DNA from 4 places in the Kitasatospora sp. NPDC056800 genome. Region 4 is predicted to be linked to each of the others. Evidence: riboswitches for the same ligand, from Rfam matches in the RefSeq annotation. Region 4 holds a riboswitch; each other region holds the start of a gene.
What was found. Region 4 has a riboswitch for cyclic di-AMP ahead of ACFRQN_RS11560 (M23 family metallopeptidase). Riboswitches for the same ligand answer to the same signal wherever they lie in the genome.

Region 1: another riboswitch for cyclic di-AMP. It lies ahead of ACFRQN_RS17710 (transglycosylase family protein); the one in region 4 lies ahead of ACFRQN_RS11560 (M23 family metallopeptidase).
Region 2: another riboswitch for cyclic di-AMP. It lies ahead of ACFRQN_RS03010 (NlpC/P60 family protein); the one in region 4 lies ahead of ACFRQN_RS11560 (M23 family metallopeptidase).
Region 3: another riboswitch for cyclic di-AMP. It lies ahead of ACFRQN_RS03720 (transglycosylase family protein); the one in region 4 lies ahead of ACFRQN_RS11560 (M23 family metallopeptidase).

The regions. Positions count from the first base shown of each region.
Region 1 is NZ_JBHUAL010000070.1:8,367-10,556, reverse strand. Features, by position in the region: gene ACFRQN_RS17715 (cytochrome P450) at 1-419, shown strand, start outside; cyclic di-AMP (ydaO/yuaA leader) riboswitch at 641-809, shown strand; gene ACFRQN_RS17710 (transglycosylase family protein) at 815-1,720, shown strand; gene eno (phosphopyruvate hydratase) at 2,076-2,190, shown strand, end outside.
Region 2 is NZ_JBHUAL010000007.1:5,361-7,550, reverse strand. Features, by position in the region: gene ACFRQN_RS03015 (C40 family peptidase) at 1-691, shown strand, start outside; cyclic di-AMP (ydaO/yuaA leader) riboswitch at 1,030-1,183, shown strand; gene ACFRQN_RS03010 (NlpC/P60 family protein) at 1,194-2,190, shown strand, end outside.
Region 3 is NZ_JBHUAL010000009.1:15,234-17,423, forward strand. Features, by position in the region: gene ACFRQN_RS03715 (hypothetical protein) at 1-396, shown strand, start outside; cyclic di-AMP (ydaO/yuaA leader) riboswitch at 848-1,018, shown strand; gene ACFRQN_RS03720 (transglycosylase family protein) at 1,005-2,190, shown strand, end outside.
Region 4 is NZ_JBHUAL010000038.1:10,332-12,521, forward strand. Features, by position in the region: gene ACFRQN_RS11555 (hypothetical protein) at 1-138, shown strand, start outside; gene ACFRQN_RS11560 (M23 family metallopeptidase) at 232-1,080, opposite strand; cyclic di-AMP (ydaO/yuaA leader) riboswitch at 1,093-1,251, opposite strand; gene ACFRQN_RS11565 (YiaA/YiaB family inner membrane protein) at 1,447-1,737, shown strand; gene ACFRQN_RS11570 (alpha/beta fold hydrolase) at 1,813-2,190, shown strand, end outside.

The DNA of each region.
Region 1 (2,190 bases), on a different contig from region 4:
AGCTGGCGACCTGGCGGTTCGCGACCCGTCCGCTGACCATCGGCGGGGTGGACATCCCGGTCGGCGACCCGGTGCTGGTGGTGCTGGCCGCGGCGGACCGCGACCCGGCCCGGTTCGCGGCGGAGAACACCCTGGACCTGGCCCGGAAGGACAACCCCCACCTGGGCTTCGGGCACGGCATCCACTACTGCATCGGCGCTCCGCTGGCGCGGCTCGAAGGGCGTGCCGCGCTGGCCACGCTGCTTTCCCGGCTGCCCGATCTGCGGCTCGCGGAAAGCCCGGAGAATCTGCGCTGGCGGGGTGGTCTGATCATGCGTGGCCTGCGCGAACTCCCGGTGGAATTCAGTCCGGAGAGCCGTTCCCCGCACGCCCCTCCGCACCCCGTTCCGGATGCCTCTTCGACGCCTCCGACCTGCTGAGATCACGCTGACGGGACGTCGCCGATCGCCCGCCGACGGGGGTGTGAACACCCATCAATCCGGACATAACGCCGCTGTTGGTAGGCGATCGGACACGGGCCGTAATTGTTGTGTGATATCGGTGATATGAGCTTGTGATTGGTCTGATGATCTGTCTACTCTCCCTGGAGTTCGCAGCTGCGGACCTCGTACGCGGAACGCCGAATCCTGCCCGCCGCGTCACGGGAAACCGACCAGAACCCTGGGCAGGGGCGGGGGAACCAGGTTTGTTGCCGTCTCCCCACGGCTTGGGGTGAAGCCGCCCGAGCGGAATCGTTTCCGCGTACGGCGGCCGGGCCACCTCCCGGTCCGAACCCGACAGCTCACCTCGCAGGCGTACGGAGAGGGACCTCTTCATGCTGTTCGTTGGAACTGGCCGTCACCGTCGTCGCACCCAGGCCGAGAAGGCCATCGCCGTCGCCGGTGTGGCCGGCGTCGGACTCGCGATGCCGCTCCTCACCGCCACCGGCGCCTCCGCCGCCCCGGCCTCCACCTGGGACTCCGTCGCCCAGTGCGAGAGCGGCGGCAACTGGAGCATCAACACCGGCAACGGCTTCTACGGCGGCCTCCAGTTCACGTCCAGCACCTGGAAGGCGTACGGCGGCACCGCCTACGCGGCGCAGGCCAACCAGGCCAGCAAGGCCCAGCAGATCTCGGTCGCCGAGAAGGTGCTGGCCTCGCAGGGTCCGGGCGCCTGGCCGGTCTGCTCCCAGAAGGCCGGTCTGACCAAGGGCGGTGCCCCGGCCTCGGTCGACACCTCCTCGGACGCCAAGCCGCAGTCCGCCCCCAAGCAGCAGGCCCCGAAGCCCGCCGCCAAGCCGGCCGAGAAGCCGGTCGCGCAGAAGCCCGCCGCCCAGAAGCCGGCCCAGAAGCCCGCCGCGCAGCCGGTCCAGCAGGTCGCCCCGCAGCAGCAGGCGCAGCCGCAGACCCCGGGCTTCTCCGGCAAGGCCGGCTGGGACGCCGACGCCAAGGTGTACTGGTACCAGAACAACGGCGGCTGGTACTGGACCAGCCACCAGAGCGTCTACCAGCAGTACGCCGGCCAGGCCGCCGCCCAGCCGCAGTACGCCCCGCGCGCCGCGCAGCAGGCCCCGCAGGCCGCCGGCCACGACTACACCGTCCGTGCCGGTGACACCCTGTCGACCATCGCCGCCGCCCAGGGCGTGTCCGGCGGCTGGAGCGCGCTGTACGAGCAGAACCACTCCACCGTCGGCGGCGACCCGAACCTGATCATGCCCGGCCAGGTGCTGCACCTCGGCTGAGCCGCCCCGCCCGACGCCGGGAGCGCCCGCGGCCGGCAGTACCCCGAGACCGGGGTGCCCGCCGGGGGCGCCCGCCGCCGCGCCGGAGCGCTCGGCGCCGACGCCGCTCCACCCCGCCGTCCGAAGGGGGCCGGTCCTACCGGTCCCCTTCGTCCGCATTCGCCCGCTCCGGTGGGACAAGCTGGGACAAGCAGGTGAACTACCGGTGGGTAGCAGGGCCACACGGTGAGACGGGACCGAGGCCGACGCGGCCACGGCAGCCCGGGCGGTTAGGCTCTGGTCGTAACGACTCCGCAATCGTCCTGCTGGCAGCACCACCGTCAGACCGGACCCTGCTCTCGCAAGGAGATGCCTCGTGCCGTCCATCGATGTCGTCGTAGCCCGTGAGATCCTCGACTCCCGCGGCAACCCCACGGTCGAGGTCGAGGTCGGCCTCGACGACGGCAGCACGGGTCGTGCCGCTGTCCCGT
Region 2 (2,190 bases), on a different contig from region 4:
GCTGATGCTCTCCTCGGACCCGTCCGGCTACCTGGACAAGGCCTCCACCGTCCAGCAGGCCAGCACCAGTCAGGCCGAGGCGCTCAAGGGGCTGCTGGACCAGCAGCGCCGGCTGGACCAGGAGAAGACCGAGGCGGCCGCCGTGCTCGCCTCGCTGGACACCACCACCAAGGACCTGAACCAGGCCAAGTCGGACGTCAACACCAAGCTGAAGGCCGCCCAGGACCTGCTGAACTCGCTGAGCTCCGCCGACCGCGCCGCGCTGCGGGCCCAGCAGGCGCAGGACGACCGCGCCTCGCGCGGCAGCGACCGGGTCGACCTCGGCAGCCTGCCGCCGGCCAGCGGCTACGCGGCCACGGCGCTGGCCAAGGCGATGAGCAAGCAGGGCTCGCCGTACGTGTGGGGCGCCACCGGGTCGACCACCTTCGACTGCTCGGGCCTGATGGTCTGGGCGTACGGGCAGGCGGGCGTCTCGCTGCCGCGCACCTCGCAGGAGCAGGGCCACTACGGCACCCGGATCCCCTCGCTGGACCAGGCCCAGCCGGGCGACCTGGTGATCTACGGCCCCGACATGCACCACGTCGGGATGTACATCGGCAACGGCATGGTGGTCCACGCGCCGCACACCGGCGACGTGGTGAAGGTGATGAAGGCCGACGCGATGTCGATCAACACCATCCGCCGGGTCTGACGGACCGACACGCCCGGGGGGCTCCCGCGGGGGCCTGTGAAAAGCGCCACCCCCGTTCGGGGTGGCGTTTCGGGTTTCCAGCCCTTCGACGACCACATGGTGAGAACCGATCAGCCTTGTGTGCGTCAATGGTCACCATCGGTCATTTTCACAAAGGAACTTGGGTAATCTTCTGTCTTTTTTCTGACAAGGATTTGAACCGATCACGGTTCAGTTACTAGGGTCATGCTCCGAACCACCGCACTGTCGATCGCCCAGCCAGGGTGGCGGCGGTGGTTACCGTCGAGTTCGCAAGGCAGCGGGACAGGTCGAAGCGACTGTCCGACAGGGGAGCCCAGTGGTAGGGGGCGCTGCGGAGCGGAGCCGGGGAACCACGTTCCTCCGGGGTGAATCGGCGCCAGGTCGGCCGGTGGAACGGCCGTGAGGCGTCGTAGGGCATGCTTCCGGCCCGAACCCGTCAGCTCACCCGGTAGGCGGCCGTAGGAAGAAGGAGTCCGCCTTCGTGGCGTCCCATCGTCGTCCCAAGCCCGCCGGCCGCGCCCGGGTCTCGATCCTGACCGGCGTCGCCGCCGCAGCCGTCGTCCTCTCCGCGCAGGGTGCCCACGCGGACCCGCAGCCGACCAAGGAACAGGTCAAGGGGCAGGTCGACCAGCTCAACGAGCAGGCCGAGGTCGCGACCGAGAACTACAACGCCGCCCAGGCCAAGCAGCAGGACCTGGAGAAGCAGGTCTCCGGCCTGCAGGACCAGGTGGCCCGTCAGCAGGCCCAGGTCACCGAGCTCCAGGGCGGCCTCGCCGAGATCGCCGGCGAGCAGTACCGCAACGGGGGGATATCCCCCACCGTCCAGCTGATGTTCTCCTCCAGCCCGGACAGCTTCCTCAGCCAGGCCGACGCGCTGAACCAGGCCGGCAGCACCCAGAAGGGTCAGCTGAAGGAGCTCCAGGAGCAGCAGCGCAAGCTCGACCAGGACCGCAACGAGGCCCAGGGCAAGCTCGCCGAGCTGGAGTCGACCACCCAGCAGCTGAAGGCCTCCAAGGACGAGGTCCAGGGCAAGCTGAAGGCGGCCCAGGACCTGCTCAACACGCTGACCGAGCAGGACCGCCAGGCGCTGCGCCAGGCCGAGGAGAAGGCCGCCGCCGAGGCCAAGGCCAAGGCCGACGCCGCCCAGGCCCAGCAGCAGCAGGCCGACCGCGCCTCCCGCGACAACAGCCGCGGCAGCCTCTCGGCCCCCACGACCACCGCTCCGGTGAACGTGGCCCCCGGCAGCTCGCGCGGTGCCGCCGCGCTGTCCGCCGCCGCCTCCAAGATCGGCAGCCCGTACGTCTGGGGCGCCACCGGCCCGGGCTCCTTCGACTGCTCCGGTCTGATGGTCTGGGCCTACAACCAGGCCGGCGTGTCGCTGCCGCGCACCTCGCAGGCGCAGGCCTCGGCCGGCACCCGGCTCGGGACGGACCTCTCCAAGGCCCAGCCCGGCGACCTGCTGATCTTCTACACCGACG
Region 3 (2,190 bases), on a different contig from region 4:
GGCATCACCGGCGTGCTGCTGGCCGCCCGGCTGGCCGTGCCGGTCGTCGCCGCCGCGCTCGACGTGCCCGGCTCGGTGGCCGCGGCCGTCAACCACCTCAAGGACACCGGCTCGCAGCGCCCGGCGCTGGCCCCGCTGGTGATCGGCCCGGAGGCGGACTCCGAGCTGCTCGCCACCGCCGCCGAGGAGACCGGCTGCCCGTCGGCCGCGCCGCTGGGCGCCTACCCGTCGGTCGGCCAGCTGATCGCCTCCACCTACCTGGCCGCGCTGCCCACGCCGTCCCCGGAGGACCTGGCACGGGCCGAGGCGGAGGCGGCGGCCGCCGCCGAGGCCGAGGGGGTCGCGGAGGGCTCCCGTGGCGCCCACGCGGCCGCCGAGGGGCCTGGCGGACGATAAGGACACCGCGCGCGGGTTCGCGCGCACCGAAGGGCCCGGAACGGATCGCGTTCCGGGCCCTTCCACGTACTTCCCCCCACCCCGTCCGTCCCGTACGGGAGTCACCCGGCAATGAAGGGGAATGTCCGTTCTGGCGCTATTTGAAAGGAAATAGGGAGCGTGGATTCACATGCTCCGATCGCGACCGCTCCCCCACCCGCCGGAGTGCGCCACTCCGCGATTCGACGCACCGTCACGCCACTCCTGAGGCGGAGCCAGTTGTCGGCTTCCACAACAGCATTGCCTGAAAACGATCATTTACGATCATGGTGAGTGGCAATTTTGGCAGTTTCCACTAAACCGTGATGCACATCACAGTGGTTTGCAGTTTGAACTTAAGTCTGATTAACGTGCTCCCCGTTCGTGACCACACGAACCCGGTCATCCGCAACGCCGAGTCCTGCCGTCGGATGTCCTGGAAGCGCGAAAACGCACCACGGCAGGAGCGGGGGACCCACAGGTAAGTCGCCCCGGACCGCTCTCCGGAACGGTCCAGGGCTAGGGGTGAAGCCGTGCTCACCGCACGGCCGGGCAACTCCAGCCCGAATCCGACAGCTCACCTCGCAGGCGTGGGAGAGGACCACGTCTTCATGCTGCCCACCAACGGCACCCGTCTGTCCGGCCGTACCCGTCGCGTGATCGCCGCCCTCGGCGTCGCGGGCGTCGGCCTCACCGTCCCCTGCCTCACCACCAGCACCGCCTCGGCCGCCTCCGTCGCCACCTGGGACAAGGTCGCCCAGTGCGAGAGCGGCGGCAACTGGAGCATCAACACCGGCAACGGCTTCTACGGCGGCCTCCAGTTCACCTCCAGCACCTGGTCCGCCTTCGGCGGCACGGCCTACGCGGCCCGCGCCGACCTGGCCGCCAAGGACCAGCAGATCGCCGTCGCCGAGAAGGTCCTCGCCTCGCAGGGCCCCGGCGCCTGGCCGGTCTGCTCGGTCCAGGCCGGGCTCACCAAGGGCGGCGCCGCGGCCGCCGTTGACACCTCGGCGGGTTCGACCGCCGCCAAGCCCGCCGCGCCCGCCCAGAGCGCCAAGCCGGCCGCTCCGGCCGCGAAGCCCAGCGCCAAGCCCGCACAGCCCCAGACCCCCGCCGCGAAGCCCGCCGCGCCCGCCCAGGGCGACGCGCAGGCCTCCACCGACTCCGCCGCCTCCGGCAACCGGAGCGACTGGGTGCAGAAGCGCCAGCAGCAGGCCCAGGGCGGCGACTACACCGTCGTCGAGGGCGACTGGCTGTCCGCGATCGCCGACCAGCACAAGGTGCAGGGCGGCTGGCAGCGGCTGTACGACCTCAACCGCGGCACCCTGACCGAGGGTCCGGACACCATCTACCCGGGCCAGCAGCTGTCCTTCGGCGGCAACGGCCAGGCCCGGGCCGGCCAGTCCTCCGCCGGCACGTCCGGCTCGGACTTCACCTGGTTCGACCGCTCGCAGAAGTCCGGCCAGTCCGCGAACGGCGGTGCCGTGAACGCCCAGCCGACCGCGCAGCCCGAGGCCCCGGCCGCCAAGCCGTCCACCAAGCCGGCCGCGAAGCCCGCCACCAAGCCCGCTCCCCAGCCCCAGGCCCAGACGCAGACCCAGGCCCAGGTGCCGGCCGCGACCGGCAGCATGGCCGCCGCGGTCTCCTTCGCCCAGTCGAAGGTCGGTCAGGCGTACGTCTACGGCGGCACCGGCAACGGCGGCTGGGACTGCTCCGGCCTGACCCAGGCCGCGCTGCGCGCCGCGGGCGTCTCCGTCCCGCGCGTCGCCGCCGACC
Region 4 (2,190 bases):
GCGGCGCTCGACCTGTTCGGCGGGTGGACGGTGCCGGGGCTGCCGCGGCTGCTGGTGACGGAGTTCCCGGAGCTGGCGCCGGAGCCTGGCCAGGAGGAGATCGAGGCGTACCTGGCGCAGCTTCCCGCCGAGGAGTGAGACGCCGCGGCGAAGCCCCCGGTCCGGTGCTGGTGCTCCGGGCCGGGGGCTTCGCGCTGGGTCCGCCCGGGCGGGTGCCTCAGGGCGGGTGCGTCAGGGGTTGAGGCCGCGCTGCTGGAGCCAGGGCTCCGGGTCGACCGGGGCGCCGCCGCCGGGGCGGACCTCCATGTGCAGGTGCGGGCCGGTGACGTTGCCGGTCGCGCCGACCTTGCCGATCTGCTGGCCGGCGGCGACCTTGCCGGAGCCCTTGGTGATCGCGGAGAGGTGGCAGTACCAGATCTCGGTGCCGTCGGGCAGGGTCTCGACGATCCGGTAGCCGTACGAGCCGGCCCAGCCGGCCGAGGTGATGGTGCCCTGGCCGAGCGCGTGGACCGGGGTGCCGGTGTCGGCGGCGAAGTCCAGGCCGGTGTGCAGGTTGGCCCAGTAGCGGGCGCTCTGGCCGTAGTGGGCGGAGAGCCGGTAGTCCGTCACCGGGAGGGTGAGGGCGGCGGCCTTGGCCCGCTCGGCCTCCTCGGCGGCGCGCTTGGCCTCGGCCTCCTTGGCGGCGGCTTTGGCCTCCGCCTCCTGGGCGGCCTGGAGCCGGGCGGTCTCCTCGGCGGCGGTGCGCTGGCTGTCGGCCTGGTTCTGGATGCGGGCGGCGAGCGCGAGGCCGGGGTCGGCGGAGAGGGCGACCGCCGTCTCGTCCGGGGCCTCGATGGCGGGGGCGGCGGCCGGGGTCGCCGAGGTGAAGCCGGTGGCACCCAGGGTGGCGGCGACGGCGGTGACGCCGAGCAGCGGGGAGGTTCCGCGGGTCTGACGCGGCATCCGGTGGCGGTTGGTCTCGGCCTCCGCGGCGAAGTCCTCCGGGCCGAAGGCCTCGGGGCCGTCCGGACCGGGGTGGTCGAGGAGCTGGGTACCGGCTGCGAAGCCGGCCGGGTGTGCCGGGGTGTGCGTCGACGCCACGGAGGCGCGCTCCTTTCCTTCCTTCGCGCCTACCGGGTTAGCTGACGGGTTCGGAGCAGGAAGGTCTCCTACGGCCGGGCCGGAGCCCCGCCGATTCACCCCAAGGAACGTGGTTCCCCGGCTCCCTGACCTGCCCGGAGGCCGGTCGGTGGGATTAGGCGACGGCGCACGGTGCCGTCTGGGTACGGCGTTGACAACCGCGCTGCGTTATCAAACGTTAATCCTAGGAGGCTCTGATTCCAAGCCATCCGTTCGGAGCAGCCCCGCGGCAGGTGATCGGACGTCAACGAACGGTCCCTCATGCACGGCCCCATCTGAGTACGCCTACTCATGTGCGGCCCGGCCGGGCCGCAGCATCCTGACGCCATGAGCGCACCGATGCAGACCCGCACCACGGCCGCCTACTACCTCCAGGCCGTCCTGTCCTTCGCCCTGTCGGGCACCGCCCTCGCCGTGGGGATCATCTACCTGCCGGTCGGCGGGTGGACCCGGGCCTTCCTCGGGCTCGGCCTCCTCTTCACGGTCAGCTCCGCGTTCACGCTGGCGAAGGTGATCCGGGACCGGCAGGAGTCCAACGACATGGTCACCCGGGTGGACCAGGCCCGGCTGGAGAAGCTGCTCAGCGAGCACGACCCGTTCAAGGTCGAAGGGGTCTGACCGCTCCCTTCCCCCTCTTCTCCGACGCCTCCGACGCCCGACCGCTTGACGGCTAAGGCTATTAGCCTTAGCTTTATGGCTATCGGCAGCACCGCCGATGCCCCGCACCGGCGGCCCGAGGAGGACCCCATGAACGGCACCATCACCCCGAGCACCCAGTACCTCACCGTCCCCGGCGGCCGGATCGCCTACGACGACACCCGGCAGGGCGACGGCACCCCGGTCGTCCTGCTCCCCGGCATGCTCGACAGCCGGGCCGCGTACCGGCACCTGCGCCCGCTGCTCGTCGCCGCCGGCCACCGGGTCGTCACCATGGACCTGCGGGGCTTCGGCGAATCCTCGATCACCTGGGACGACTACGGCCCGGCCGCCCTCGCCGGCGACGTCCTCGCCCTGCTCGACCACCTCGGCATCGAGCGCGCCGTCCTCGCCGGGAACTCGTACACCGGGGCG